2 regions of the Shewanella mangrovisoli genome follow, and region 1 is predicted to be linked to the other one. Evidence: riboswitches for the same ligand, from Rfam matches in the RefSeq annotation. Region 1 holds a riboswitch; the other holds the start of a gene.
The links. A riboswitch is a leader RNA that binds a small molecule or an ion and turns the genes downstream of it on or off. The one in region 1 is predicted to bind cyclic di-GMP.

Region 1 (16,496 bases):
TGAAGACAGGATTCTACTGCGACAACCTAGGTCGATTTATCTATAATAGCGACAGAATCGCAATGGCCGAATTTGATTGCATTAAAATAGATGAATATTCTCTATCGTTCTACGAGTGTACTCTTACGCAAAAGCCTGAAAATTTAAGAAGCTTGAAAAAAGAGTCTCTACGGAAATCAAAGCTCCTAAAAAGACTATTTCCAAACAAAAAAATTTTGTGTGTTGTTGTCAGTAATAATGAGACATCGTTAAATTTCTTTAAGAATAAGAATGGTTTTTCTACCCTTCATTATGATTTTGATGACATAGATTTATGGAACTTAGCAAGTAATAACAAGCCAGAAAGTATAGCTTGTGGACTTGCTATGCTGCCACCAAGTAGTTTGAATGAAAAAACAATTGATTTTTCATATCTTGAAGAGTTTGAAAAAATATCATCAACTTTCTCTAAAGATGGTTCTTTATCATCTATTGAAGACGACATAACTTCAAATGACGGCCTTTTTGAAAGGCTTTATTGGGGTAAAGTTAAAACTGAGGATCTTAAAGCCAAAGATATTAATTTAAATTCTGATTTTGTGATTATTTCAGTTAACTTTAAAAAAATTAAACCTAAAATCAGATACTACTATGTAAATAATAAAGATAAATCGGTATATGAAGCTTTAAGCAAACCTAAAAAATTGAATGCTATGAAATCAAGTCGTTCAGAAATAATGAGAATCAATGAAAGCTTGCCAATCAGGTCGGCAAGTGACCTGCTGCAGCTTGAGATGGAACTTATTGAATGGCATAACAAAACATTACAGCGGACAAACCGTCGTAATACGATGTAAATTCATACAAATTTTAATCTGATATTTTGTGTTTTAGTTTATTGTTTTAACACAAAAACACTCCCAAACATGATACGTATGTCTTTAAGACTTACAAACTACGCCAATGCTAGAAAGGTGATCCATGGTAATTAGCGAGACGACCGTCCGCCCCATGGCAGCTCTTTGGCATCCATGCCATCGCGGCATTCGTGAATCCATTCACATCAGACGGGGCGGTCGAGCATCCACGGATGGACTTGAAAAACATCCCTGTTTAACGGCCAGTTCGCCATCCATGGCTCTCGTTCATAAGCTTAGAAACCCTAGGTTTCTATTCACCGTGTCGTTGAGTAAGTGCCATGGCTCGCCTATAAGCCATAACTTAAAGAGTGCGGTATACAAGCATCCCTTCAGAAATTCATTCTTAAAGTTTTCGGCACTAAACCGTAAACAAGCCAATGCCACGAATCACTCACCAATAGAAGCTTGAGGCTTTAACATAAGTTCACACTAACCCTATTCCCCCTCCAAATACAAAAAAGCGATAAATCCTGTGGATTTATCGCTTTCTTCTTACCTTGCGGTCGCTACCTATTTATCACCTAAATCATGCGACGCAAACATTAGGCAATGATACTTGCCGCACCTATGCGATGCGGCGATGTATTACTTAACGATTTCCATCTCGGCTAATAGGTTGTCGGCATTATCTAAATACTTCATTACCCACAGCATATAACGGCTATCGACTTGGATTGAGCGGTTGATATTGTCGTCGTACGCCCAGTCACCGATGATGCTTTCATACACGCCATCGAACAGTAAACCTACTAATTCAGCGCGGCCGTTTAGGGTTGGGGAGCCTGAGTTACCGCCGGTGGTGTCTAAGGTCGACAGGAAGTTTACTGGCACAGAATCGATGGCTTTCACATAGAAATCACCGTATTGCTTCTGCTTGATAAGCTCTAACTGCTTTTTCGGCGCATCGAATGGGTCAACACCAGTGTCTTTTTGCACTATGCCTTCGAGGCGAGTAAAGGGCTTAGCCACTAAACCATCTTTAGGTTCATAACCTTTAACATGACCAACGGTCACGCGCAGACTAGAGTTTGCATCGGCGTACACTGGCTTACCTTGCTCACGGTTATAGGCGATGATGGCATCCATATACTGCGGACGTACTTTCATCAGCTCGCCATCTAACTCTTTCTCTTTCTTCTCTTCGCTCATGTTAGTGTCATACATGGCCACGGCGAATTGAATAAAAGGATCCTTAGAGGCTTTGAAATCATCAACGGATTTTTCCATCCAAGCTAAACGCACATCTTTGTTGCCCAGCTCGGTTTTGGCGTACATTTTGTCTAAGGTTTTCGCCAGTTTAGCTTCGTTAACCTTTTTATCGATACCAAAGGCTTTATCCATAGCAGGTAAGCGCTGCGCCTCAGGTAACGCGGCATAACGTTTGAGCATATCTAAGAGTACGGCCTTATCCACACTTGGCGCATAACGGCGATCGATACGTTCCATGCTCGCCTTGAAACGCGTCATATCGCGGTCTTGGAAGCCGGGTTCGCGTTGCATATCAGGCAGTTGCTTCTCATGGGCTAAACGGTACAGATTGGTCGCCGTTGGCACCATCGTAGTGTTGCCAATGTAGCTTAAAATCATATCCCGTTCTTGATGAGCTTTGCTCTTAGCGATCAGCGCGTCTAATTCGCTTAAGGTTTTACCGTATTTGGCTTCGCGGCTGCCGTCTTTAGCAATCCATGCGGCGAGCTCGGCTTCACGGGCCTTGCGGTCGGCTAACATGGTGGATTTACCATAAAACTCAATCATAGAGGTGAAGTTTTTAGCGTAGTTCGCTAAGCCAGCGATTTGGCTCTCGTACTTAATGCGCTCGTCACTACCTTCTGGCGCCGTTTCTTTGATGATTTCAATAAAACGTTCGCGCAGCATCTTGCCTTCTGGGTAAGCCCATTCGAACTGATTTTGCACTTCGTTCGCGGTACGGTATCTGTTGGTACGGCCGGGGTAACCCGCTACCATCACAAAATCCCCTTCGCTCACGCCTTTTGCCGAGACTTTTAAGAAACTCTTTGGCTCGTAAGGAACGTTGTCGGCGCTAAATTCGGCAGGTTTACCGGTTTTAGACACATAGGCGCGGTAGAACGAAAAGTCGCCCGTGTGGCGCGGCCACATCCAGTTATCGACATCGCCGCCGTATTTACCAACGCTGCCCGCAGGGTTATAGACTAAACGTACGTCGCGGATTTCTAACTGTTTTACCAGATAATATTCTAAGCCACCGTGGAAGCTATACACTTGGCAGCGGTAGCCTTCATCCTTTTCACACTCGGCAACGAGTGCTTTTTCTTGATTCTCAACGCCTTGATAAAACTCACGGCCCGTCTTGTTTTCAAGCCCTGCGTTAACACGCTCAGTCACATTGGTCACCTCTTCGGTGACATAAACGCGAGAACCAGGCGCTGCGGGTAATTCATCGGCAAAGGTTTTAGCTAAGAAACCGTCCTGTAACAGGTTCTTCTCTGGAGTCGAGTTATATTGAATCGAACCATAGGCGCAGTGGTGGTTTGTCACGACTAAGCCTTTTGGCGATACAAAAGATGCCGTACAGCCACCTAGGCTAATCACGGCATTCATGGGAAATTCGGTCAGTTTGGAAATCGATTTCGCATCAATCTCTAAGCCTTTCGCTTTGAGTTCATCGGCCATTGCGGGCAATTGGTGTGGCTGCCACATACCTTCATCGGCATGGGAGGCAAAACTCGCCGCCACGGCAACTGAGAGTAACCATTTTTTCATTATCTTAAGTCCGTTTTAGGTGAAGAAAGCCGAGCGCTTGCGAGGCCATTTCTTATATTTATTGGGATTACATGCCGCTTTGGTTAACGCTAAAAAGCAAAAAGTCAGGCACTAGGCCTGACTTTAGCATATCGCACGCACTCTATAACAGAGTTAGAAAAATTCGCTTACAAAGCAAATACATTCATCATAATTTATCGGTTTAACTCTGCCGTATCAGCGCGTTAAACAACCTTAAGTTACAGCGCGACAAATAGCTGAGCGCCGATAATCACCGCGCCTAGCAGACCCGCGATCCCGAGGGCAAATGTCCCGCCGGACACTTGGTATCCCTGCGGCATGGCTTGGCGCTGACGCAGTGCCATCACGATCGGCAGGAAGATAATCATCACCACCAGCGGCACGGCGGCAAACCCTAATACGGCAACAAAACCTTCGGGGACATAGAGCGCACATAACAGCGGCGGCACAAAGGTTAACAGCCAAGTTTGGGCGCGGCCGAGGAAGGTCTTCTTCGCGCGGGTCAGTTCGGCCACAAAATCATACAGACTTAAGGTTACCCCGAGGAAAGAGGTGATTAAGGCTAAATCCGCAAACAGCGAAATACATTTGCTGATCCAAGGTGTGTGGGCAATCTCTTGTAATGCACTGATAAGCGCAGGTAAAGAGCCGTTAAAGCTACTGACTTCGGTGCCACCGACTGTGCCTAAGGTCACCAATAACCAGAAGATATAACAAGCGAGTGGAATGGTTGAACCGATTAGCAATACTTTGCGCAGCGACACAGCATCGCCATCTAAATAACGCACTAAGGTCGCGATACACACGTGGAAACCGAAGGAAGTAAACACCACAGGAATCGCCGCCATCCAACTGCTGGTCATGGACTCGGCCACCGCACTGGTTGCCATACTCGAGATGCTGACTTCGGGTAATAAAAACAGCACAACCACAATTAGCAATAAAATCATCAGCGAAAACAAGAAGCGCGAGGCTTTATCGACCCAAGCCACCCCTAAGGCCGCAAATCCACCCAGCACTAAGGTAAACAGCACCACAGCCAGTTGGTTGTCTAACACTAGGTCGAACATATTTTTGGCTTTAAGTACTAACAGCGATGAGCCGCCCGTCAAATACGCCGCCGTTAAAGCAAAGAGTAAGCTGAGAAAGGAAGCGCCTTGCACCATTTGGCCTTTCTTGCCGAGGAGTTTGCCCGTGATGGCGTGGACGTTATCACCGACGCCAGAGCGCAGGTTAATCTCAAGCATTAACAATGAGGTATAGGCTGACAAGCCCCAAATCACCACCATTAGCAAAATGGCTGGCACCATGCCTAAGGCGGCCGTGGCTAAGGGTAAGGCTAACATTCCCGCGCCAATGGCGGTCCCCGCGACAATGGCTATCGAGCCTAACATTTTTGAATTCACACAATTATCCTATTCAAGTATTAATTATTATTTTTTAAGGTTTTTTGAGTAGATTTGAAGGATAAAGCCTTGCGCACTCTGTGATTAAGCCAACAGCAATCTCAAACGAAAAGCGTCACTAAACTTAAAGCATCCAATCCGATCTCAAAGAGCAGATCAATTGGCCCCAATAGCTTTTGAATATTTCAACCCAGTCGCCATTGAGGCTAACTAAATCGTTTGAAGAAAAGTGACATTAATTTCAACCGTGATTGCCTTAGCAAAGCAGCGACATCGCGCGTAATAGAAGATAGCTAGGGACATTAACAGAGCCTATCCCAGCGGGCAAGCCAGTTATAGACAAAGATGACGCCGCCTTGGCTATCCGATGGGGAAATATGAGTAAAAGATAAAAAATCGAGGCGGATCTGTTATCAAAACAATAAACCCTGCAAACCTGTGGCATTGCAGGGTTTATCAATGAGTTTAGCGATTCGCTCAGAGGATACGGGATTACGCTAACGCGGATTAACACGGCTCACAATCCCCTTATTCCCCTGTTAACGGGTTACAGCTCAGTCCAGGCCATAGCCCAAGAGCCGCCGACACCCGGTTCAAACCCAGTTGCCGTTGGCGACCATTGCATGCAATAACCACTGTAAGGCCAAGGTTTACATTGATAGACCTTGCCAGTTTTAGGTTGCAGCACTTTAGTACCCGCCACATAGTTTTTAATGCCCTCGGGGAAGACAAAGTCGGCATCCGGGGCTGTGGCTTGATCTTTTAAGAACAGATCGAAGTTTTGCTGGATAACCTCACCTTGCTTTGGCTCGCCCTTCACCTGTAAGTGATAATGGCCCGCCTTTGGCGCGACGACATCCAGCACTAAACTCTCGCTAGTATTATTGACCGCTTGCGTGACATATCCTACTGCCGTGCCATCGTGGCTAAACAGGTAAGCCGAGACCTGCATATCGGTATTAGTGCTAACATCGAAACTGACCTTTGCGGCACCATCGACAATGGGGTAATCATCGGCGAGTGACGTGACATCGAGCTGATTGCCCGGCGCAGGCGCAATATCAAAGCTCACTTCCACTCGCTCTAGACCCGAATTGGGCGCGGCATAAATCTCATTTTTACCGTAAACGGGCGAGATCACCCCAGAGGCATTCTTCTGCCCCGCCTTAAGTTGTGGCTGCTGGGCGTTAATCGCGCTGGCTAACAGGAATGGCCAATTTTGCTTGGCGCCTTGGGTGGCATCGGCAATGGTTATCTGGGTTTGCTTGGCAGTTTGCTCACCATTCGCATCAAACACCCGCGTCATCACCTTATCACCCGCCTTAAGATCGAGTGACGGATTGATATCACCAATGTCGGTCCACTCGCCCGGCACCACGGCGCCAGAGCTAAAGTTCACATCGATGGCATTGTAGAAACTGTTGGTAGTGTCCCCCACTTCCCACACGGCCAAAATGACGTGATAACCGGTTCTATCTTCAGGCACATAACAGTTATGCGTCACTAACTTAGGCGGCTGCACCATGCCACCATCGACCACACAGAAGGGCGCTAAGTCAAAACTTGCACGGCTCAACGCTTGGTTTTGATCCCACCCTTGGCGGGTTAAATAGTAACGCCAATTGCGGGTCACATGGTTAGCGGTGAACTGCCAGCTAAAGTCATTCCAACCCGACTTAATGTCATGCTTAGACCAACGACTTGGGCTCTGTTCATCCAAGGGAGAAAACGCCGCGTTGGCTGCGCTGGCAATTTTGCCGTCGGCAGGGCCTGACTCAGGAAAACCTGATGGACCTTCAACACTTTGCGGTTCCCACTGAACGGCGCCGCAGTTTAAATTGCTGCCAGTTTTACAGGCGTATGAGCGTGACTCTGGTGAAACCACATAACCGTGGGCCGACGCCGTTTGGCTAACTAGCGCACTCGTGGCGCTTAAAGCTAAGGCTATTAGGCTTAAGCGAGCCAGTTGCGGACGTTTGAGTTTAGCGTTTGTAATGGATGAAAAAGCAGTTTGATGTTCCACTTTAATGTACTCCGTAGGGTGCCTTTCTCGACGAGATTGGCATAGGTATAAAAGTGGTATTTAGGCAAAACAGCATTAAGCAAAGCCGTTTATTTTTCAAAGAATTGAAAGCATTAAATCAATTCAGAGGCAACCCCGCTATCTTAGTTACAACATCCCTTTACAACTTTAGACCGGAGGCTTTGCGTCCTAATTTTTCAATTAGTTTGCCAAATACGGTGGCTCTCCATTCAAGTTAACAATATGTAACTTAAATTGAGACAGGGTTAACCTAACAATAAAAGACAACGTTGTCAAAAATTAAAATGTTACAATTCAACACATTACAAAACGCTGAGCGGTATTTTATTGGCGTCTGTCATATTATTTGCGCTTAAGCTTAATGACTTTACCCTTGAAACAGACTCTTACTTGGGTATAATGCCCTCCTCGCTTCGGGGGAGTAGCTAACTGGATTTCGAGCCATCGATATTCAGGGTGAACATCAACATACTTGGCCGCATGCCATGGTGTTTACAGCAAATCATCGATTTGTCCTGCAAGACCTGAGCACAGTAACCGCACCTAGGGGTGGACGGTCTATTGTGCTTATGTCAAAAACCACCCCTAAAAGGATCACACTTGGAAGCGTTACTCGCCTCAACCTTTACGGTTGCCATCGCCGAGATTGGCGATAAAACTCAACTGCTTGCCCTATTACTCGCTGCAAGATTTAAAAATAAAACCGCGATTATCTTGGGTATTTTACTCTCAACCCTGTTTAACCATTTTGCCGCCGCTTGGCTTGGCCAATGGGCTATTAACTGGGTAAGCCCAGATGTAGCACGCTACTTGGTTGCCGCTTCCTTCTTTGCAATTGCGCTATGGGTGTTAATCCCCGATAAAGTGGACGCCGAAGAAAGCCGTTTCTATAAGATGGGACCTTTTATCGCGACCTTTATTCTGTTCTTTATTGCCGAAATGGGCGACAAAACCCAGATCGCGACTGTCGTGTTAGCCGCTAAATACGATGCCTTAGCCATGGTGGTTGCAGGTACCACTTTGGGTATGTTGCTGGCGAACGTCCCAGTGGTTATTGCAGGGCATTTTAGTGCCGAAAAACTACCAATGAAGTGGATCCACAGGGGCTGCGCGATTTTATTCGCCCTGTTAGGTGTCGCAACGCTAGTGCTTTAACCAATTGATTAAATTTAGATAAACAAAAAGGCCAGTGATAACACTGGCCCTTTTTATGGGTTAATTAAGTTTATAACCCGAGTGCAGTTTGGATCCGTTGACCGTAATCCGCATCGGCCTTGTGGAAATGTGCCAGCATACGTTGCTGTACATCCAAACTTGCCTGACGCAGTGAGCCTGAAATCGTTTCCACTAAGCGCGCTTTCTCTGCTTCGCTAAAGATGCGATACAGATTACCCGCTTGCGTGTAATCATCCTGATTGTAACGGCTGTAACGCGCCGCTTCGCCATCTAAACGCAGTGGTGGCTCGGCAAAGCTTGCTGGTTCCACTAAAGCCCCCGCAGTGCTGTTTGGACCATAGTTGGCCGCGGCATCACCACCAGTTTGGCTACCGTGGTACGGGCATTGCGTTCCCGCCATGGCACCCGCACGTTGATGATGGTTGGCTTTAGTCGCATGTGGGCAGTTTACTGGTAACTGGTTGTAGTTCGCCCCAATACGGTAACGCTGCGCATCGGCATAGGCGAATAAACGTGCCTGTAACATCTTATCGGGCGATGCGCCTACACCTGGTACTAAGTTGCTCGGTGCTAATGCCACTTGCTCAACTTCGGCAAAGTAGTTTTGCGGTAAACGATTCAGCTCTAACACACCAATCTCAATTAACGGGTAATCGCCATGTGGCCACACCTTAGTTAAATCGAATGGGTTGATATGGTAAGTGTTGGCGTCGCTCTCAGGCATAACCTGTACGTTCACCGTCCAACGAGGGAAGTTGCCATCGGTCACTGCCACCACCATATCGCGCTGGGATGAGTCAGGGTCGATACCCTTTAACTTATCGGCTTGCTCATTAGTTAAGTTCACCACGCCTTGCTGCGATTTGAAGTGGAACTTCACCCAGAAACGCTCACCTTTAGCATTCCAGAACGAGAAAGTATGTGAACCATAACCATGCATTTGGCGGTAGTTTGCCGGAATACCACGGTCAGACATCAGAATCGTCACTTGGTGCATGGCTTCAGGGTTTAATGACCAGAAGTCCCACATAGCTTGTGGATCTTTCAAATTCGTCAATGGGTTACGTTTTTGGGTATGGATAAAGTCTGGAAACTTAATCCCATCACGCAGGAAGAAAGTAGGCGTGTTGTTACCCACTATGTCGTGATTACCACGAGCAGTATAAAAGCGCAGACCAAAACCACGGGGGTCGCGTTCGGCATCGGCAGAGCCCATTTCACCGCCTACGGTAGAGAAGCGCACGAAGGTTTCAGTTTGCTTACCAACACCGTTAAAATGGTCGGCAATGGTGTATTCGCTTAAGTCTTTAGTCAGGGTGAAAGTACCGTATACGCCAGTGCCTTTGGCATGCACAACACGCTCTGGAATACGCTCACGGTTAAAGTGGGCAAGCTTTTCAATTAAATGCCAATCTTGCAGTAGTAATGGACCACGCTCGCCCGCTGACAATGAGTTTTGATCGTCAGCAATTGGAGAACCGCTTTGGCTTGTTAAATACTGTTGACTCATACCTTGCTCCTCATTCTTGATTGGTGTTAACCCAAGATTCAATTAAATCGTAAATTGTGGCCATGGCTTATCTCCTTGGCGGGGCGACGTTTTGTCGATGGAGTTAGAATAGACAAAGATACAGATTCAATAAAGCGATTAATATAGATTCAAACAATCTGCATTTCAGATTAACGAAGAGTGCTTAGATCATTCAGGGAGTAAAGTTCACTCCCCGTATGCGATGAAATAGCCAGCGACAGAATAAAGAGTATGCCAGCCGTAACGCAAACCGACTTGGCAAAAATGAGAACTCGAGCTTAAGACAAACTTAAAAAATACTTCAATTGATTCAAAGTGCTACATATTACTCATTGACAGAGGCCGCCTGTTCGCGATAGATGACGACCAAATAATAGGCATCGATTATTACGATAAAAAAGTTAACCGCCGCCACCGGGTAAGCTTGTATCGCTACCCCATAGGCAACGAATAATGCCGACCCCAGCAAGTTCCACCAGCGTAACTTTTTGATGTTAGACATCATCAAAGAGATGGCCACCACCACAGACGCTAAATAACCAACCCATTCCCACATCATTGCACTATCCATATCACGTCCTTATTTATCGATTGATACAACTAAAACAGGTTGGTTGAGCCTTGTTAGCGTTTTACTACCGCCGCCGTCATCCGTGAAATACAGGTCAACTCCCCTGCACTATTATGGATTAAGATTTCCCACACCGAACTGCGTTTTCCCAAATGAACCGGTTTAGCCGTCGCGGTCAGTACGCCATTACGCGAAGCGCGTAAATGGTTGGCGTTAATCTCTTGTCCAACACAATAATATTGCTCGAAATCCACCGCAAAGTTTGCGGCATAGCTGGCAACCGTTTCGGCCAGCGCCACGTTAGCACCGCCATGAACTATGCCTAAGGGATTATGTACCGCGGGCGTGGCAGGCATAGTCGCCTTCATATAGTCATCGCCAATCTCGCTGATCTCAATCCCGAGAGTCTGCATCAAGGTGCCTTTGCCCCCCATACCAGCATCTAAACGGGCACAATCCTCTAAGGTGACAGGTCTAAACCAAATACTCATTTCAACATCCTAGTAAAGAAAACCAGCTAGCAGTTTACTAAGAAGTGACTGAAGTTCAACACATACGCATTGGCTTAATCAGTATAAGACGGCAAGGAGTCGCTACGCCTAAGTTAACCAATGCTTTGTGACAGCCAAACGACTAAACCAGACTAAAAACAGCCCCCACAGGCTCACCACACTCGGCATCATAAGGGCATCGCTGCCTAATACCGCTGCCGCCTGCTGAATCCCAAAGACATAGCCCATCTGCACCAATACGGCGACCAGGGACGCGAGCAACACTTTATAAGAAAAGGCTTTTTTAACGAGTAACAACAGACAACCAATAACGCCAGAAACCACCGCAAAACCAAACACAAAGTCGAGCCAGGCGGGTGTCGATTCATAGAGTTTTATCTGATCTGGGCTCATCTGCGCCATAGCCTCAGGCGTCATGGTCATTTGAATAACAAATGCCAATAAACCCATGATGTTCCATAACAAACTGATGAGTGCGACAAAATAAAACCACAGTGGCGCTTTCGCCACTTCAATTGAATGGTAGGAGCCTGTCACTGCCATCTTCTCTTCTCCGTTTGACTAACCTTCTCGGCATTTCGCCCGATTCAAGCCATAAAAAAGGGATGGTAAAACCATCCCTTAGCTCTGAGTTTAGCTCACAAACTTAGCCGTGAGCGTGCAAACTCTCGATTAACGGCGACGGCGTTGCAGGCCGAATAGGGATAGTAAGGCTAAACCTAAGTATCCTAATGCACCACCATCATCCTTTGGCTTTGGCTCAGGTTTTGGTGGCTCAACCGGCGCTGGGTAGCTTAATGCCACGATCACAGGGTCATGGTCAGAGGCTGAGAAAGCATTCTCAGATTTGGCCAGTTCGCCAGAGAATTTTTTGCCGTATTCGAACAGGTTAGATTCAACCGAGTTGATATGCCAATCTTCGATATCCACTAAACGCTTGGCAAGACTGGTGTTTGCTAAGGCATGGTCGAGGTTACCTAACTCACCGTTGTAGCTGTATGAGTAAGTACCAGCGCCATGGGCCTTGGTATTGAGGTTGATTAGGCCATAGCCCTTCTCAATCTTGCTACCTTGGCGCTCAAACACTTTGCCATCAAGAGTAGTCCAAGAGGCAGTCATGATATCGCGCTCAGACTTGCTCGCATCGTAATCGGTCAATACGCGGATAGGATCTTCCATGCCGTAGGCGTTCATATCGCCAATCACCAGCAGATCGCCCTTAACGTCTTTTAAGGCTTCGCCGAGCACTTTAGCCGCCGATACACGGAAGGCGTTACACTTGCCCTGCTGATCGGCAGGATCGACTGACTCTTCGAAGTTGACCCAATCTTCTAAACAGCCTGAACCTTTAGATTTCAGATGGTTAACAACAACGGTTAAGTTTTCATCATGGATCTTAAAGGTTTGCGCTAAGCTGTGACGTTGGTAAGCATCGTTACCTGGATTAGTCTCAGTCTTGCCGTCTTTAGTGCGAGTCACACTGCCAGCTGTCGCGTGTTGCTCAGGGGTGTCGATCGCGCGAGCCGCACCCGCTAGGCTCACTTTACCCGCGCGGTAAAGCATACCCACAGTGATGGCATCGCTACCGAAGTACTTACCGTCGTATTTATCTTCATCGGTGATTTCAACGAAGCTGTAAGCATTGTCAGCGGTTTGCTTCTCGTTTAAGGCATCGACTAAGTTCTTAATCGCGCTCTTTTCACCAAAGCCGTTGTTAGCGATTTCCATTAAACCGACGATATCGGCGTTCATGGCGGTAATCGCGCTGACGATTTTCGCGCGTTGCAGCAGCATTTCTTCTTCGGTTAATGCGCCGCGGTTACTGCCCGATGGGTTAGTATCACCACCGACCACATCGTTAAAGAAGTTCAGCACGTTAAAGCTAGCAACACGGATATCGCCCTTAGTGGCCACACTTGGCGCGTCGGTTCTATCGTCACCGCGGATAAAGTCGCCAGCGGTAATAGTATTGGTTGCCACTAAACGGTAGGCGCCGTAGCTGTAACCAATCACCCCTTCAAGGTTAGTCAGTTGGTCACCCACACGGATATAACCAGTTTCGACGTTAAAGTCAGGGAAGTAAGGGATAACACCGTCGGCTGGCTTGTAGTCAGATTCGATAAACAGCTGATTTTCAAGGTTAGATTTAACTAACGCCGTCGCTTCTGGTGACAATGCTGGATAGAGCTGAGTCGGCTTCATCAACGGCGCCTTGTAAGACACCAACATGTTATTACGACGGCCCGCATAATCGTAACTGAAGGTACGGCTGATCTTCAGATCGCTACCCGCATCCAGTTTCACGTTCATGCCTTCGTAGCGCTCTAATGCTTGCGCTAAGGTTTCGCCATCAGCCACGTAGAATGGTGTTGCAGCAGGGACTTCGCCCTTAGCACCCACTTCAAATTTCTTATCGGCTTTAATATCGATTTGGGTTAGGCCGAAGTATTCCTTCACCTTACCCTGAACGCAGACTTCAACCCCTGGTTGAATCGCTTCAGGTGGATTCTCACCTAAAAACACGAACACACCGTCGGAGGTGTATGGCGAGTTATCGCCTTTCACTTCTTGGAGGTAGAAGCCTTTAAATAAGCTCTCACCACGGGCGGTCACTACGCCGCGAACCGTCACTTCGGTTTCAGACTCGAATGCGCCTTCAGGTACATAAGGGCTGGATTCACCCGCACCTTGGACTTGATAAATAGGGACGATTTTCGCGCCGCTGCAGCTAAAGACGGGGGTTTCAGGCTCAGTCGCCGCTTCTAGCGAACCTAAACCGGTGAAAGTGTCCTTAGGTAATTGTTCCCACTGGGCAGGATTAAAAACAGTGTTGGCGACTAATGAATCGAGTTTACGCTGCAGGGTGACATCGAGGCCCCATCCTGTCGGCGTGGGCACATCACCGATAATATCGACTACGGCACCATCTTTAACTAAGGCAACCGCATCACCACCGTTAAAACTTAACGTGCCCGAAAAACTATCGACACCTTGAGGCAGGGTAATGACTGCGCTTGAGTTTAAAATCACTTTTGTGGATTTTGGCGCAATACTTTGTCCATCTAATGCTTGCATATCTAAAGCATCAGTGGCGCCATCTTTATAACGAACGAGTTTATAACCCGCCAGATCAATTGCCGTATCACCGCTGTTATACAATTCGATAGCTTTGTTGTTCGAGCTACCTTCAACATATTCAGTGATCATCACATCAGCGCTTGCCATCATTGGCAAAGCTGCGGCCACAGCTAAAGAAATAGCCGTTAACTTATTAACATTATCCATATTATCAACCCCATTATTATAATATCGCCGCTAATTTTTATTAACGTGCGGGCGGATTATTCCAGAGTTGAAAAGCTAAAAAAAGAGGGGAAGATCCCACTATGCATTCATAAGATATTGATAGAAATGAAATTTTACAACTCAAACTGTCCTATATACAGAACAGTGATATAACACAAAAGTATTAAGCGGTAAGAAAACAATAAGTAAGATAAAGACATCACAGTGATATATCAGAGTAAAAACGAGCAAATAACAATCAAAAAATAAATGTGATATTTTGATGATATTTTTAAGAATGCCACACCGAATAAAATAGGCGTTTTCGATAATTTAAATTATGGCAATTAATTTAAAACTTAATTATTTGATCATTATTTTGAAATATTATTCGTCGTCAAAAGAATACGCCTTTATCCTCTTTTAAACGCTAACTCTATTTAAAAAGCCTAGCCCTTGGTCGTTTGCGAGATGATGTAAAACGGTTAAACAAGTTGCCCCATGGTTTTATTTGTATCGCTTACAGCACTGCTTAGTCATTTCGAATGCAAAAAAATACCGCCCTAGGTGGGCGGTATTCTATGAGTGCAAAACTTAACCCGAGTTAAGTTGTTGTCACAGCAAATTACTTTTTAGCAGGCTCTGCAGCAGGAGCCGCTTGTGCTTTCTCAATTGATTTCAGTTCAACTTCAAAAATCAGGGTTGAGTTTGGTGGAATAGTACCAGTATCACGGTCACCGTAAGCTAAGTTTGCAGGGATCACAAACTTGTACTTAGCACCCACAGGCATTAACTGTACGCCTTCGGTCCAGCCTGGAATAACGCGGTTTAATGGGAACTTAGCCGTTTGACCACGCTTGTATGAGCTATCAAACTCAGTGCCGTCAAGCAGAGTACCCACGTAATCCACTTCTACAGTGTCTTCAGCCGCTGGCTTGTCACCAGAACCTGGTGTTAACACTTCGTATTGCAGGCCCGATTCAGTGGTTACTACGCCAGGCTTAGCTTTGTTTTCCTCGAGGAACTTTTTACCGTCCTCGATGTTTTTCGCTGCAATGGCTTTAGCTTGTTCTGTGCGTTTGTCGTTTAACTTTTTGTCTAAACCTTGAAGAATGGTTTGCATTTCTTCTTCGGTTAATTTCAGTTGATCATTCAGACCGTTAGTAAAACCAGTCACGATCAGCGCACGGTCAACTGGCAGGCCTAATTCTTCTTGCTCTTTGATATGGCCAGACATATAACGACCGATTGAAGCGCCAACACTGTAGGCTTCTTTTTGTGCTTCAGTCGTTAATTCAACATTTGTGCTTGCATTTGTTGCTTTTTCTTCTTGATTACAAGCAGATAGGCCAATAACAGCCAATGCAACTAACGATAATTTATAAATCGATTTCATTAAAGCTTCCTCAGCATCCTCAAGCGGTTACAATAACCTAAGCGCGACAACTGTATACTAGTTATCTGGGTTATACCAACTAGATTCTGTTATGTGTTAACTGTGATTAATCTCACTCTACCGGACTAGAGACACCAACTTTAGGAGCAAGTTCATGAAGAAAACCCTACTGCTGGTATTTTGCACACTTTTTTTAGCGGCCTGTCAGCCCAAAGCCGATGATATTCGAGTGCTTTCACAGGAACCTTCATACAGCGCGAGCCTCTCTAGCGACGGCAATATCGCCATTGTCGCCACCCAAAGCCAAGGTGTGCAATGTTGGGACCTACCCACCCACAGTCTCAAGTACCAATGGGTGCATGGCGACCTCAACACTGGCGTCACGGCCACCGCCATTTCCGCTAACGGCGAGTTCGCCGCCTCGTTAAGCCGCGATTCAGTTGCCCTATGGACAATAGCCGACGGCAAATCCCGCGGATGGTGGTCGCTGCCCACCTCGGGTGAGAGTGTAGCGGTAGCTAACAATGGCGCCTTACTGATCGGTTTGAACGATGGCAGTGTGATGTCGCTCAATGCGGCCAAAACGGCATTGATTAAATTTTTAGGCCATAAGGAAAGGGTCAATACCGTCGCGCTTTCCGCCGATGGCCGTATTGCCCTCTCAGGCTCCAATGATATGCAGGCTATCCTGTGGCAGGCGCAAACGGGGCAGCCTATCCACACTTGGGATATAGGTAGCCGAGTAACTAAGGTGGCACTCAACGACAGCGGCACTTTAAGCTTTACCAATGGCAGTACCAATGAGGCGAAGATTTGGGACAACACCAATGGTAAGCTGTTAAATCAATTAGAGATTAAACGTCGGCAAATGACCTTCTCGGCGGTACGTTTCGCCAAGCAAGACACTCAGTTG
Region 2 (16,496 bases), 2.3 Mb from region 1:
AATATTCACAATCCCGGCACTGATAAAGCTCCAAAATGGCAGGCTTTCAGCACTGGCGATGGCCACAAAACCTTCGGAAATACTCTGGGCTAATCCCGATTGCACCATCACCGCCATAATGCCAGCGTAAAAAGGAAACTGGATAACGATACCCGCGCCTCCTTTGATGGCTTCATTGAGACTCAGCAATAAACTGCGTGGCGTTTGATGCAGCACGATGGCGAGGAATAAAAATAAGAAGTTGACTAGGTTAAGGTTTAAGCTGCCGCCCTGCACCGCAAAGTAGTAGCCTAAGTAAACGAGTCCAGCGCCGCCCACGCTCCAACCGAGTAAGCGGCTGTTTTCTAATTTATCCGCAGGGCGAGTCGTCGTATTGGCCGTTAACTGCGCCGCGTTATCGTCTGCGGCCCCATCCTCAAGAGCCTTAGGATCGACATAGATACCGTCTTTCTCTTCGGGCAGCATAAAGCGGTTTACCAGAGGCATCACCACAAACAAAATCAGCACTAACAGCAGGTTAAAGCTCGCGAAGATGGTCTCGCTGGTGGGGATAATGCCGATTTGTGATTCAGAAAAATGCCCCACCGTAGCGATGGTGAGCGGAATTGAGCCCGCTAAGCCGCCGTGCCAAACCACAAATCCCGAGTAAGCACTGGCAACCAATAAACGGTAATCCACACGCACTTTACGCGCTAAGGCCTTAGCGAATAAGGCGCCGACCACTAAACCGAATCCCCAGTTAATCCAACTGGCGGCGAGGGAAACCAAGGTCACTAAGATAATCGCCTGTGGCGCCGACTTAGCGGATCCAGCGATGCCATCGAGTAATTTCTTAATCGGTGGCGAGCTGGCGAGCATAAATCCGGCCACCAGTACTAATAGCATCTGCATCGAAAAACTCAGCAGTGCCCAAAAGCCATCGCCCCAGTAATTGATGACTTCGAGTGGGGTTTTCTGCTCGGCTACCACGGCCGAAATCAGCACCACTAAGGTTAAGAGCAAGACAAAGATATAAGGGTCGGGTAAATAACGGTCGACGAGTTTGACCAGAGGTTTTGCCGCTTTGGTTAACATAAGACTGTCCTTGTTTATTCTTCTTATCTGTTTTTATTGAGTTTTTGTAGAGTCTAATGTCACAGGTTAAGCGATCTCTAAAACGGGATAAAGCCTTTAGCCATTTTAAAAAAGTGAGAAAATGTAACGCGAATCGTCCAACACCCCGCCGAACCGAGGCGCTAGCCACTTCGGCTAAAAAACTGATAATATGGCCAAAATTGACTGAGGTGCTCCTTAAAATGAAAATGTTACTTGCCGTTGTTGTGATTGCTGGGGTGATTTTTTACTTCTTTACCTCGATGAATAACCAAAAAGCGGCCCAAGAAAATATCCGTTTAGGTAATGAGTTTTTAGCGCAAAACAAAAACCAAGAAGGGGTGAAAACCACCGCCTCGGGATTGCAATATCAAGTGTTACAGCAAGGCACTGGCACGGTTCATCCTAAGGCGAGTGATACAGTGACTGTGCATTACCACGGCACCTTAATTGATGGCACTGTGTTCGATAGCTCGGTCGAGCGCGGTGAACCCATTGCCTTCCCACTCAATCGTGTCATTAAAGGCTGGACTGAAGGCGTGCAACTGATGGTCGAAGGCGATAAGTACCGCTTCTTTATCCCAAGCGAACTGGCCTATGGCAATCGCAGCACTGGCAAAATTGGCGGCGGTTCGGTACTGATTTTTGATGTTGAGCTGCTGAAGATTAATTAATCTGACGCTGTAATCCTTAATAAAAAGCCCTGCATTGCAGGGCTTTTTTAATGTCTTTAATCCCTATCGACTAAGGGCAAGGCGCCGCGCCGATATCCGTCCATACCGCAGCAACCCCAGGGACATCTCCTTTAGTCCAGTATTTGGCTTGCCACTGACGACCGTTATAGCTAGTAGTTGCTCCGCCGTTGTAGGCAACGCCCGCATCCCAACCTAACTCAACCTGACTCAACAATTGCCATTGGTCGGCGGTTCTTGAAGGTGTATTACCTTGAGTCCAGTATTTCGCCTTCCAAACCAGTTGGTTATAACTCACGGTATCACCCGTGTTGTAAATGCTTGTCGCATTCCAGGCGGGATAGTTGGCCGCATTGGGGTCAGTAGCATCACATTGACCACCCGTCGCCTTAGGCGTCACGCTTAAGGTTAAGGCAGCACTGGCATCTAAGGCGCCATCGGAGACCAATACACTCAAACTGTATTGGGTCGATTGGGTAACCGTTGGCGCCGTCACCACCAGTGTGGCACTGTTTTGTCCACTCGCCGCCACGCCGCTGGGCACTGTCCATGCGTAGGTGAGGCTGTCGCCATCGGCGTCAGTCGCCGTCGCATTGATGCTCACCGATTGCCCCGCCTCAACCGTCACACTCGCTGGCACAGTCACCACAGGCGCTTGGTTTGCCGTCTCGGCCTTATGGGTTAAAGTCACAGTATCGGTTGAAGATAATCCTTCGGGATCTGTGACTTGCAGGCTAAACACATACACTACATCCGAGGCCGCCTCACTCAGTTGCACCACAGCATTGGCCATGTCCGCATTACTGATACTTAAGCTTGGGCCCGAGACTTGGCTCCATTGATAACTCAAGGCGCCGTTTTCAGGATCCCGCGACGCACTGCCGTTTAGTGTGACATCCGCAGTTCCCGTTACCGTGATATCCGCTCCCGCATTGGCAATCGGCGCTTTATTCGCAGGTGGCGTTGTACCCTCGCCATGGCCTAGACCTTCGTGCATAGCATTGAGTATGTCGCCATTATCGGCATCAATTTCCCAGGCGAACAGACCACCGAGCTGATTGGTCAGCACGTATTGGCCCTTGGCTTTAACAGAGCGCGCATCGTCGAAGGTAATTAAATCGCCCGTCGATGCATTAAAGACCGATGGCGCTTCGGCGGTTTCATCATAGGCATAGCTCCAACCTGCGCCCATATAATCCTTAGCGATCTGGCGATAATCCACCACGCCCGCTTCCCAGGTGCCCTTCACTTTGCCCGTTGCTGTGCCCGTGAAAGGATTGTTACCGCTATAACCATTCACCCCAGTCCAGCCGCGGCCGTACATAGCGGCGCCGACCACGATCTTACCCGGCGTCACCCCTTGAGAGAGCAGGGCTTTTACGCCTTTGTCCGTGGTGTAACGGGTATTAGGATCCCAGCTCGCCTCATAGAGATTGGTTTGATGTCCAAGCTCTGTATTGGTCCAGCCACCATTAAAGTCGTAACTCATCAGGAAGATGTAATCCATATATTGCTGCGCCGCCTGATAATCGACCTTAGCAATCTTATCGCCGCCCGCACTGATGGCCGAGGTCAGCTCATAGCTGCGTCCGGTTTCGGCGCTGAGCTCATCGAGCATCGCCCGCAATTCACGCATCAGGGTGACATAGGTTTCCCCATCATTGGCATTTCCTAAGCTTGGGTTAGCGCCACTGCCGCCGGGAAATTCCCAATCGATATCGACACCATCGAAGAACTTCCAGGTTTGTAAAAACTCCTTCACTGAGGCGACAAAGGTGTCGCGCTTGGTTTTATCTCCTAAAAAGTAGAAGGGATCCGAGAGCGTCCACCCACCAACGGACGGGAGGATCTTCAAATCGGGATAGGCTTGTTTTAACGCCATCAGTTGGCCGAAGTTGCCTTTGTAGGGATCGGAATACTCACTCACCCCCGCCTGCGGCATTTGCACCGCCGCCCAAGGGTCATGAATCGCCACTTTAAAATCGGCACGGCCAGCACAAGCGCGCTGCAATGCCTCAAAGCTACCTTCGATTTCCTTTAGGCTGTCGTTGATGCCATTGCCACCACAAATCGGGGTAAAGCCATATAAAATATGGGTTAAGTTTTGTGCAGGGATCTTATCGACGGGGAACTTACGCCCATAAACACCCCACTCCACAAAGTAACTTCCCACCACTTTGCCGGATTTATTCGCATAGGGACGATTATTTTCCTTCAAAGGCGCATTGAGTGGCAGTAAATGACTGCCATCGGTATCGGCGACTAAGATTTCCCTCGCATCACTGGCGCTGCAACCTTCGTTATTACAAAGCTGCACGCGCATTTGATAGCGCCCGCCCTTATTGACCTTGAAATTGGCCGTCCCCGCCGCACTCGATGGACCTTCCCATGCCACATTTCCATCGAGTAACACCTGCGCCTTATTGCCGACGTCGCCGTTATACAAGTTCCACGTCACGGACACATCGGCGGCATCTTTAACCGTCACTAATTGGTTATAGGCTGAGGCGGCTTGATTCACCTCGATAATGGCAAACTTGGTTTCCCCCCAACCTAATGTCGGTTTACCGGGGAGCGCAGCAAAGGCTTGAAAACTGGCAGCAGAGGCCAGCACCGAGGCCACCAGCATCGCCGAGGTGGAGATTTGAGTCTTAAACATGAGATTTCCCTATTGAGTAAGTTATGCATCAATAAGGCAAACAAAGCGTAGACAGGAAACAACACTCTTAAAACCATGTGCGTACAACGGCAGCATGAAGAAACAACCTGTGGTATCCCCGCTATCATAGGTACAAACGAACCCTTAGACCGGAGGCTTTGCGTCCCAATCTTTCGATTGGTTTGCCTTTCACACTAATGACAACGTTGTCATTACGTTAATTAGCATATGCCGCGATAGCGTTAAATTGCAACCAAATATTAACAAACAGGCCGTTGTACCGATTATCAACGCCGAATTAGCTTTAAAGAAAGGTAGAACTATTGAGTTCAAAAAATGAGCAATCAATTGTATTTAAAAGGATTGCTTAAACCATAGAGTCGTATCATCGACTCGCGTAGCCAATAGGAGAGACAATAAAAATAAATCGAAAGTCTTAAGAAAGAAGTTATGCAAGACGCCGTTCGATAACTCGTGCAAACAAAAATGCGGTCATCGAACAAGGTGATATGCAGAGTGCACTGCAAACACACAAATCCGATGGCCGCATGCTGTTGTTCTCGACCCAATCAGAATCAATATCTGAGTCAATGTCCGAATCAATATCAGCGTAAGTAAGCCAAGATTAATAGCCGGAACGAGCTTATCACGCCTCAATCTTGGTCTAATCGCACCTCAATCGAAAGCCGTTAGGCGGCGTCCTTCGAGTAATCCCTTGCCAAGATCACCGATAAGCCACGGCAGACTAAGGTTTCCATATCATCGACACGATTAATCTTCATTTCGGCTAACGGTGCACTCAGGGCCATGCGTCTTAAACTATCGAGACAACCCTTATAGTACGGCGCGCTGTTCATCATGCCGCCCGCTAACCAGATCCGATTAGGATTAAACAGATTGACCGCCCACGCGAGCCCCATCCCCAGATAAGTACCGGCGAGATATAAATCATCGGCGGTAGCAATCTTACGGCTGCGGATAGAATCGCCGCTGGCGAGCTGCTCAAGACTAAACTCCCCCGCCTCCGTCATCACCCGGCAATGTCCAAGCTCCCCCGCGACTCCCGTTGCCCCCGTAAAAGCCTTGCCACTCAACGCGATCGACATGCCAATCCCAGTGCCGCACATGACTAACAACTCACAGGCATATTTTTCATCACAGGTTGCCTGCATACCAGCGTCGATATCATTGCAGATAAACTTAAGTTCGCCTTGGGTTTTCAAGGTTTCAAAGCTTAGCCCATTGAGACCGGGCAAAGATTTACAGGACACCAAACGATTCTGTTGTACGAGTCCAGGTACAGCGACCGCTAAATGGTAATTCTGTAAATCATAATCCCGTTCCAGCGCCGCGATTTGATCATTTAAATCTTCAATTTTAAAGCCTTCACCCGTGGGGATTTTATATTGTTCTGTATGCCCCTTGAGTTGAAGTTCGAACAGGGCTTTGCTACCGCCCACGTCTATTGTTAATGTTTGCATCGCCAACTCCACTGATACATGTGCTCCCCTCTGACCCCGAGCGGAGATGGCGAATGTTAGCATAATGGGCCAATATTAGCGATTGAATAAAACTTAAGTAGCTAATTTGTAAGAATTAGTCGGAAGGACTGAGTGATAAAGATAACATTTCAATTTGAGAATTCGCCTAAGATCACAGCCCTTGTTACCGCAAAGTGATGCCTAAAAAACAAGATTGTATACAAAATCCTTTATTCCATCCCCTTGCATCTTAGCCATTGAGCTTGCGATAATCGCCGCCAATTCGCATCCTTTTCGCCAGCATTACGCATTATAATTTGGTCGCCTACGTCAGCCGCCAATGCCAATATTTGGAGCCCCTATGTCGTTAGAATCGTCATCATCCCAACAACCTAATAAGATTGCTAACCGTCTTGCCGCCATTCGTAGTGAACTCGCCAATGCCAATTTAGATGCCTTTATCATCCCGCGCGCGGATGAATACTTGGGCGAATATGTGCCTGAGCATAACGAGCGTCTGTACTGGGCAACGGATTTTACTGGCTCAGCGGGCATGGCCATTGTCTTAAAAGACAAAGCCGCCATCTTTACCGATGGTCGTTATACGGTGCAAGTGCGTCTGCAGGTGGATGCAAATCTCTTTAGTTATGAAAGCCTGACCGACACACCACAAATCGAATGGCTATGCGATACGCTTGCCGCTGGTTCACGTGTGGGCTTCGATGCCCGTTTACACACCTTAGCGTGGTTTGAAAACGCCAAAGCGACCTTAGCGAAGGCTCAAATTGAACTGGTTGCCGTCGAACAGAATCCGATTGATAAACACTGGCAAAACCGACCTGCACCATCGAGCGCAGCTATCACGTTATTTAGTAATGAGAGTGCGGGTAAGACCAGCCTGCAAAAACGGACCGAGATTGGCGCATTAGTCAAAAAAGTGGGCGCCGATGTCGCGCTGATCGCCGCTTTGGACTCCTTCTGCTGGCTGCTCAATATCCGTGGTAATGACGTGCCGCGTCTGCCGGTCGTGCTTGGCTGCGCGCTACTTCACGCCAATGGCGATATGCAGCTATTTACCGATTTGAGCAAACTCCCTGAAGGCATTGCGGAACACGTTGGGGCGGGTGTGAGCTTTAAGAGCGAAGCTGCACTTGCCGATACCTTGGCAAGCTTACAGGGCGTGAAACTGCTCGCCGATCCGAATTCTGCCAACGCTTGGGCACAAAATATCGCCCGCGATGCAGGCGTCAAATTAATCGCCGGTATCGACCCCGTCTCCCTGCCTAAGGCACAGAAGAATGCCGCCGAATTAGCAGGCATGCGCGCCAGCCATATCCGTGATGGTGTGGCCGTGAGTCGTTTCCTCGCTTGGCTCGATGCCGAAGTTGCCGCCAATCGTCTGCACGATGAAGCAACCCTTGCCGACAAGTTAGAGAGCTTCCGCCTCGAAGATCCACAATATCGCGAGCCAAGTTTCGATACCATTTCCGCCGCTGGCGCCAATGCGGCCATGTGCCACTACAACCATAACAATGGCACGCCTGCCATGATGACGATGGACAGCATCTATCTTGTGGATTCTGGCGCTCAGTATCTGGACGGCACCACGGATGTCACTCGCACCATCGCCATTGGTAAAGTGACCGATGAACAGAAGAAAATGGTCACCTTGGTATTAAAAGGCCATATCGCCTTAGATCAGGCTCGCTATCCGAAAGGCACTACGGGGCAACAACTCGATGCCTTCGCCCGCCAATATCTGTGGCAACATGGGTTTGATTACGACCACGGCACAGGCCACGGCGTCGGTCATTTCCTCAGCGTGCACGAAGGTCCGCAGCGCATTGGTAAAAACCTCAATGCCATCGCCCTAATGCCAGGCATGGTGTTATCCAACGAGCCAGGTTATTACCGCGCCGACAGTTTTGGGATCCGCTTAGAAAACCTAGTGGTAGTGCAACACTGCAAAGCCTTAAAGGGCGCCGAGCGTGAAATGTATGAATTTGATGCCTTAACGCTGATCCCAATGGATGCTCGCCTTATCGATAAGAGCCTGTTAACCCAAGGCGAAATCGACTGGTTTAATGCTTACCATCAGAAAGTGTTTAACACCTTATCGCCATTAATGTCAGGCAGTGAGCTTGAGTGGCTAACAAAGGTCACAAAAGCCATCTAACGTTAAGTGGCACAAAACTAAGGCCCAAGCCAACGCTTGGGCTTTTTATTTAGAGTCGCTTCAAGACCCGTTCCACCTATGATGTTACTGTTCTGACAAGCTAAATCACGACATTAGTCCAATAGTCAGGCTGATGTTTTTCACCTAAGCTCCTACCACTATTTAGGCAAATGAACTTATAACCGCTTTAGCCAGGCATAAGCTAAAAACAGACCTTATACAAAACTCTAAAATTTGCTTTTAAACAGGATAAACACTCGTTTGAAAGCGAATTAAAAATGCAATATTTGCAGAAACTTACAAAATTTAAAAATCATTACTTTTGTTGCGGGTAAAGCTAAAAACCGCTCTCCAATACCCACACAAAAATGATACCATTATCACATAATAAGCCGACTCCAATGAGAGCTGGCACCCGTTTTACCAGTTACATTTACCCCAAAAGTCGTATCGGCCCTGAATGGACACACTAAATGAGCCAGAGTAACCCTAGCCGCAGTAAAACCAGCCAACTCCACAGTAACGCACAGGAAGTCCGCCTCACACCCCAAGACGAATTGATTTCAACCACAGATACCCGTGGGATTATTACCTACGTTAATCAACGCTTTGCCGAAGTCTCGGGTTATAAGCCCGAGGAATTGATCGGCCAGCCTCATAACAAGGTGCGTCACCCAGATATGCCCAGCGCCGCCTTTAAAGAAATGTGGGAAAAGCTGAAATCCGGCCAATCCTGGCGAGGCATAGTCAAAAACCGCTGTAAGAATGGCGGTTTCTATTGGGTCGATGCCTTTGTTTCTCCCCTGTTTGAGAATGGGACTATCATAGGTTATCAATCGGTGCGTATTCAGCCGCAGGCGGCCTATGTCAGCAAAGCCACGGATATCTATCGCAGACTAATACAAAATAAACCCATCCCTAAACCACTCAGCTTAATGCAAAAACGTTTTGTCTCCGCCGTTGTTGCTACCACAGGTTTACTGATTGCGGGTTACTTTTGGGGTTGGGGAGTGATTTTCGCAGGGGCGATTCTAATGAGCCTCAATCTGGCAATCTTCTACGACGAAGCCTTTCGCATTCCAGCCAAACTGGTTGAAATGCAGGAGAAATATGATTCCATCAGCCGCTATATCTACTCAGGCGCCGATACTTCATCGATTCTCGATTTCCAATTGGTCCTATTGCAAGCCAAGATGAACGGCGTGCTTGGCCGCACCCAAGATCAGGCCCACCATTTACATGCGATTGCCGATCAGCTGGTAGTGACGACAGAACAAACCTATGTCAGCCTAGATCAAGAGAAAAACCAGCTAGAACAACTCGCCAGCGCGATGGAAGAAATGAGCTCAACCATTGCCGAGGTTGCGCAAAATACTCAATTGACCTCGACCAGTATCAACACTGCCTACGATCTCTGCCTCAAAAGCAGCGCCAATATGAAGGCCAACACCCAAAAGGTTGAGCAATTAGCCAAATCCGTGGCCGATGCCGCCAACAATGCCCATCAACTCAATAAGGAAGCCGAACGGGTGGCCAGCGCCATGGGCGAGATTGACTCGATTGCCGAGCAGACTAACCTACTCGCCCTCAACGCCGCGATTGAGGCGGCTCGCGCAGGCGAGCAAGGCCGTGGATTTGCGGTTGTCGCCGACGAGGTACGCGCGCTGTCGAGCCGTACCCAATTGTCGACTAACAGTATTTCCCAGAGCGTCGACAAGATGTTCAGCATGCTAAATGCTTGGGCGAAGGAGATGGAGCAGAGCCGTCAGCATGCCGAGCTATGTGCTAACGATATTCAAACCTCCGCCGAGAACGTGAACACCATTTACCAAGAGGTGAGCGAGATCCACACCTTTGCTCAGCAAAACGCGGTGGCCGCCGATCAGCAGCGCCAAGTGGTGCATGAAATCACTAACAACATTCACTCCATCACTCAAACCAGCAGCGAAAACCTCGCCGCCACCCATCAAATTGGTGATGCCGCTAACCATTTAAAACACAATGCCGAAAAGGCCCTAGGTCTACGCCGCGCCTTTGGCTAGTACTCCCGTCGCGCCATTATCAACTAAGATGATGGCGCGATACTCTCCCTCTAGGTTTTCCCCTCTACAGTTTCAACCACATCTAAAACCGCTTACAGATTGTTATAAAATCCCAAAGGGTTAAAAAGTACAGGTTTTAACCGAAAATTTTGCTATACTCCGCGCCCGCCATTTTTCTGCTACACAAAGTGCAAAAATACTGTGTGGCGGAAATGCGTAAGCAAGTGCATAGGTTTGAAGCACTCTTGTAGTGAAGCGCTGTTGTAATGAATAAAGTGCGGCAGAGTGCGCTTTCAACAATAGAATGATGCGCTTGAATGATTGAATAAGTGACTGACAGGAATCCAAAATGAGATTTGAATCTTTTAGTTTTTGCCCCGAGATTTTACGCGCTATCTCAGATTGCGGTTATCAAAAAATGACACCTATTCAGCAGCAAGCGATCCCCGCTATCCGCCGCGGGCAAGATGTGCTGGCTAGTGCGCAAACAGGCACGGGCAAAACGGCGGCCTTCGCCCTGCCGATACTGCAAAAGATGGTGGAAAACCCCAGCGAGACCCTAAAATCGAACGCGCGGGTATTAATCCTCACGCCGACTCGTGAGCTCGCGGCTCAAGTCGCCGACAACGTTGAAGCCTACAGCAAGTATTTAAATTTCAGCGTATTAACCATTTACGGTGGTGTAAAGGTTGAGACTCAGGCGCAAAAACTTAAACGCGGTGCCGATATTATTGTCGCGACGCCTGGGCGCTTACTCGAACACCTGACCGCCTGTAATTTAAGCCTCTCTAGCATCGACTTTTTAGTGCTCGATGAAGCCGACCGTATGTTAGACATGGGCTTTAATGCGGATATTCAAAAAATCCTTCAAGCGGTGAATAAGAAACGTCAAAACCTATTGTTCTCAGCCACCTTCTCGAGTGCGGTGAAAAAACTGGCCAACGACATGATGGTCAAGCCTCAGGTGATCAGCGCCGATAAGCAAAACACCACCGCAGATACCGTGAGCCAAGTGGTGTATCCGGTTGAGCAGCGCCGTAAGCGCGAACTCTTGTCCGAACTGATTGGTAAGAAGAACTGGCAACAAGTGTTGGTCTTTACCGCGACGCGCGATGCGGCCGACACCTTAGTGAAAGAATTGAATTTAGATGGCATTCCCTCTGAAGTCGTCCACGGTGAAAAGGCACAAGGTAGCCGTCGCCGCGCGCTGCGTGAGTTTGTCTCAGGCAAAGTGCGCGTATTAGTCGCCACCGAAGTCGCCGCCCGCGGCTTAGACATTCCAAGCCTTGAGTACGTGGTCAACTTCGACTTACCTTTCCTTGCCGAAGACTATGTGCACCGTATTGGCCGCACCGGCCGCGCGGGTAAATCAGGGGTTGCGATTTCATTTGTGAGCCGTGAAGAAGAGCGCACACTCGCTGATATTGAAAAGCTAATCGGCCAAAAAATTCGTCGTATTACCGTGCCAGGATACGAAGTCGGTAGCCGCGACTTGCTGTTAAAGCAGCTACAAACTCGTCGTAGTTTTGCCAAGAAACAACAGCGACTCGACAACGTTAGCGAGCAGATCATCGCCGAGAAAAGCATGCAGGGTCGCCGCGTGAAGATGAAGGTTGGCCAAGCCCCAAGTAAGGCGAAAAAACTTAAGTAAATAGAGTGAACTATCACCTATCCAATAAAAAAGCGTCCTAGTGGACGCTTTTTTATTGAGCCAATTATGGGCTTTATATTACTTAACCACTTGAATTTTAGGGAAAGGATACTTGCCCTCTTGGATTTCCTTATTAGGGCCGTACATACGCATAATAATGTAGGCATCCTTTTCAGGAATCGGCAGCCAATTGCTGTTACTCTCATCCCCTTTAGCGCTCAATTCGATGGTATACATGCCATCGGCGCCGGGTTTAAGAGTACGGTCACCGCGGCTGTGGCGGTTAATCTCATTGTGCGCCATTAAACGATTATCCGAACCATACACAGTAAACGACCAGAATTGACTCACCTCGGGCGCCTTAAAGTGCATCAGGTATTTTTTGCCATTTGAGCCATTGAGATTTTTACCGTCATCGCCCTTTTCCTCCTTCAGATAAACCGACTCATCGGGTGGTAATCCCCACTGACCAAGGTAAGTGCCTTCGGCGAAGAGATCTCGCGCACCATCACTCAACTGCTCACGAGTACCCAGTAACTTACCCGCATTGGTCATTTTTGGCGCTAAATCGATGATATGTTTCATCCCTAACGTTTCACCGACCTTAGCGGCAGCGATTTGGGCGACCGTGAAATCCTCCTTACAGGGCACCAGACCAATATCCTTAAACTGATCTAACCATTGCTTATCGGCCGTGCCCATGTCGCCATCGCAGAGCATATAGTTGACCCGTTGCAGCCAATTAGTCTTCTCGGGATCGGGGTAAGTGCGCTCCTTAGGTTTAGGGCCAGCCACACCAAGATAGGCAGACAAAGTGCGGATATTCCAATCATCCATATAATTTAACGCGACTTTCTCATCTTCCTTGCCAACGGCCATAATGCGGCCCATCAGCTTGATCAGATTCGAATCCACATAAATCACTTCGTCCACACTGGCTGGCACATCGCCCTTCCATGAACGGGCGGCAAACATAAAGTGGCCGCCCTCATTGCCCCTTAAACGAGAGCCAATCATGGAGGTGGTGTAATGGCCCATATCCATAGTATGGAGGATCCAATAACGTCCTTTATCCATATCGGGCACGCTCACGATCACAGGCTCAGCGGCCACGTCCAACCATCCCATTAAGTGCAGGGTATCGTTGTTAATGGTGGGGTGCGCTGTGTAGGTATCGTCGGCAATATGACGAATATTTTGGAAGCGGTTCAGTGGAGTATCGGTTTTAACTGCGGTTTCGTAGAAAAATTTATAGGCTTCATCTATCGAGTAACCATAGATAAATGCATCCTGAGCATTTTTATCCGAAATAGATTGTGCAAAAACGACTTGGCTCGCCATGATTGCAGCGAGGGAAAACAGTACTTTCTTCATCAACAACTCCTTGTATAGACTTGAAATTATATAAAAATCCAAGCTCATCTATCAACAGCCAATAGCTTATCTATCCAGATGCCAACAAATGCGAGTCACGCTACTCGAGATTTATCCTAGACCCGTTTAAGTTCAATCACAAGCCTATATAAGTTGTTCAATCCACTATCAAATTCAACATGAGTTTCCCATTAACCCGTCAGTTCTAACCTCACGTTTTATCCATTGAGTACAAGTACTCAAGCCTACTTCCCCTCAAACTACTCCGATTAACGGTAAACAGCGCCCCTAACGCCGAAGAGACTATAAACTTAGAGATACTTTGCAAACAATTGGTTAAGTCGAGCCTCATCAATGGGATTTTCGCCGCGCCAGCCCGCAAGCGGTAAGGTGATGTCAGAGCGAATACTGCCGGGATATTTGATATTGCAGATATCCTCAAATGGCGTAAAAGTCTCATAGAGCGGCGCAACATAGGAATTTGGCATGATGCCAAGCTCAGCTAACACCGTCAGTTGGCCACGGAAACTGTACTTATTAAATTTAGGGATAATCTTGGCTTTCTTCACCCTTTGCTCGAGTTTTCCGGGTGTTTCATCCACAGGAGCCTGACGAATTGCCTCAATTAAAGCACTGAAGACGGCCACGTCCTCGGCACTAGGTTTACAAGGCGATAGCGTACAAAATTCTTGTAATTCTATGAGTTTGTGCGCCCAGCGCTCGTTCCACACACTGCCAGCGTAACAGGAAAAGATTTCTTGCCCCAGCTCAATCCAGTTAACACTCTTGATGGAACACACAGGACAAATGTCACTATCCGTTGCCATCGTATGTTCTGGCAGCGCCTTAGCAAACAGATAGCTGAGTATGGGCTGTCGACCGCGGGGGAAACTCGAAAAACCACATAAATAGGCCGCCAGTAAATTTTCGAGGGAAAGATTAGGCTGCTTTAGTATCGCTTTATAGCCGAGCACCACATCATCATGGCTCAGCTTAACCCTGTTATTGACCGGATAGCCACTCTGTTCAATCAATGCGATTTCGGCGTCTGACAAACCTTGATAGGAATAGATAGAGGTTCCCGTATCGACATCGAACACATCGCCATTATCGATTCTTTGCTGATAGCCATGCTCATCTTTGCGATAGGACTTTTTATAATAGACTTTCTTTAATGCGTTAAATAATCCCTTATCCATTTACTGCTTCCTATTGAAAAATTGAGTGAATTGCTCTGTAACCTATAAACATGCAAGCAATAGTATCACTACATGCTTCTCCACCACACCCTTGAGTCACACCACAGCGCCCCACCACGCTAACGATTAATTCATTCTCCTTAATAAAAGATGCCACTAAAACTGCAATAAATTGGCCCGTTAGCCGTTCTTATCTGAGTCACCACAACCTAGACCGACTCAAAGACTCAAGCCTGGCTCAATCGCTTGATTAAAAAGAATAACCCAATAATACGGAGAGATGACTGATGCAGTCCCTACTACAGCGCTTTTTACTGACCACCAGCCTATTACTCGGCAGTTTTACCACGTTAGCCCAACCTATCGCCAAGGATGAATATTCGGTGAGCCCATTACTCAATGGCGAGCAAATCCCCGCAATCACTTTGCAAGACATGAATGGCCAAAGTGTTGATTTAGCGAAATTAACGGTACAAAAGCCAACCATTTTCTTCTTTTACCGTGGCGGCTGGTGTCCGTTTTGCAATAACCAGATGGGCCAGCTTAAAGCCATCGAACCTAAGCTTATCGACATGGGCTTTCAACTGGTGGGTATTTCACCAGATACACCCGCACAATTAAGGGCATCAGCCGCTAAAAACGAACTTAAATATCAGCTGCTTTCCGATGAAAAAATGCAGGCAGCGCAAGCCTTTGGTCTTGCCTTTTATACCAGTAAACAAGTGACTGATACTTACCTGAGTCGCTTAAAACTGGATAACCCACTGTGGACCACACCCGAAGGCGATAAGCGCTTAGTTCTACCAGTTCCAGCAATTTATATCGCTGATACCCAAGGATTAATCCATTTCCAATATGTAAATCCCAACTACAAGGTGAGACCCGCGCCAAAGTTGATTCTGACGGCCGCCAGCCTCGTCGGAACACCAGAATAATCCATCCCCCGTCCAAACAGCCGCTAAGAATCGTTATCGATTTAGCGGCTGCTTTGCTAAACTAGCTTGGCCGCAATCGATACGACACGTTCCATTAGATCAATCCTTTAGCCCGCGGCGGAGCCACAATGAACTCTCAAACCTATAACCAAGCCGTACTCGAACTCGCCCGCGCGGGTCTTGCCGATTTAACCGCCTCAGCCCAAGCTAAAAAAGCCCAACGAACCGCCGCGCAGGAGAGTCATTTTCTGTGTAACTGGATGGTTGAGGCGCTCAAAGAGAAGCGTTTCTCGAAACTGGTGGCCGACGATCTCACGGCATGGATCCGTATGGCGCGCAGCCAAGGTGCTGGCGCCGAACTTAAGCGGTTATTGGAAAGAATTGTTCATCAATATCAGAGCGTTGAAGACTCGCACGTGGAGTTAGGTACGGCGTTAAACGCTATGATTGCCGAGTTAACCCAGCTCGAATGGCTAGTGTTTACTGACACCGAAATTAACACCAAGCTTAAGCTAGACGCCGATGGCCAATCGAGCTTAGTTATTGATGTAAAAGAGTTTACTCAACATATTCAAGACAATCAGCTTATCAAACCCATCAACTTATATGTTCGCGCCGATGAGCAGCTGTTGACTCAAATCGCCCTCTCCCACGGCTTGCTGATAAGCCAAGGTAATAAGAAAACTAGCCTGATTAAACACCATAAGACCTTTCAAATTTACCCGCACAATCAGCTGCCCGCCTTGTGCCTACTCTTGGCTTAAGCCCAAAAAGCTGCTTGAATAGGGAAACTGCGCTATAGATAACAAATTTTTCACAATAACTAGGTAAGATATAGCGCAGTCACCGCGAAGCTCGTTTAACCAAGGAGTGAAGGATAAGATGGGTAAAGGACGTATTCTCTATCGTTGGCGAGCGCACGCCGTTTTATTACTTCTGTTGTTTACACCGCCTTCCTTTGCCCAACTACTCAAGTACAACATCACAGGCTCCTATTCTTGGTATCCCTATTTTATTGCGAATCAGCCCGAAGCTCCCGGCATGGTGTCTGAGTTAATTCCACTGATTTTATCCTTAGCCAATATCGAGGGTGAAAACCTGTCCTTGCCGCCAAAACGGACGAACAACGCCCTTGAAACCGGCCAGTTAGACTTTGATGTGGTCAGCCCAAGTTGGTTTACGGATCAAGACTTTG

Region 2: linked by a shared signal. The riboswitch ahead of K0H60_RS14950 (glycosyl hydrolase family 18 protein) and the one ahead of gbpA (N-acetylglucosamine-binding protein GbpA) in region 1 are both predicted to bind cyclic di-GMP.

What each region holds. Positions count from the first base shown of each region.
Region 1 is NZ_CP080412.1:1,081,189-1,097,684, reverse strand. Features, by position in the region: gene K0H60_RS04840 (hypothetical protein) at 1-836, shown strand, start outside; gene K0H60_RS04835 (S46 family peptidase) at 1,485-3,641, opposite strand; gene K0H60_RS04830 (aromatic amino acid transport family protein) at 3,881-5,056, opposite strand; gene gbpA (N-acetylglucosamine-binding protein GbpA) at 5,616-7,091, opposite strand; cyclic di-GMP riboswitch class I at 7,217-7,312, opposite strand; gene K0H60_RS04820 (TMEM165/GDT1 family protein) at 7,713-8,267, shown strand; gene katB (catalase KatB) at 8,338-9,798, opposite strand; gene K0H60_RS04810 (YgjV family protein) at 10,145-10,390, opposite strand; gene K0H60_RS04805 (PaaI family thioesterase) at 10,444-10,881, opposite strand; gene K0H60_RS04800 (hypothetical protein) at 10,990-11,445, opposite strand; gene exeM (extracellular exonuclease ExeM) at 11,575-14,187, opposite strand; gene fkpA (FKBP-type peptidyl-prolyl cis-trans isomerase) at 14,813-15,583, opposite strand; gene K0H60_RS04785 (WD40 repeat domain-containing protein) at 15,738-16,496, shown strand, end outside.
Region 2 is NZ_CP080412.1:3,409,754-3,426,249, forward strand. Features, by position in the region: gene K0H60_RS14940 (short-chain fatty acid transporter) at 1-1,074, opposite strand, end outside; gene bamJ (BamJ family beta-barrel-assembly machinery protein) at 1,296-1,766, shown strand; gene K0H60_RS14950 (glycosyl hydrolase family 18 protein) at 1,837-4,443, opposite strand; cyclic di-GMP riboswitch class I at 4,552-4,640, opposite strand; gene K0H60_RS14955 (ROK family protein) at 5,133-5,924, opposite strand; gene K0H60_RS14960 (aminopeptidase P family protein) at 6,286-8,100, shown strand; gene K0H60_RS14965 (methyl-accepting chemotaxis protein) at 8,574-10,142, shown strand; gene K0H60_RS14970 (DEAD/DEAH box helicase) at 10,492-11,793, shown strand; gene K0H60_RS14975 (DUF1254 domain-containing protein) at 11,872-13,167, opposite strand; gene K0H60_RS14980 (hypothetical protein) at 13,479-14,366, opposite strand; gene K0H60_RS14985 (peroxiredoxin-like family protein) at 14,654-15,301, shown strand; gene K0H60_RS14990 (DUF2913 family protein) at 15,430-16,065, shown strand; gene K0H60_RS14995 (substrate-binding periplasmic protein) at 16,184-16,496, shown strand, end outside.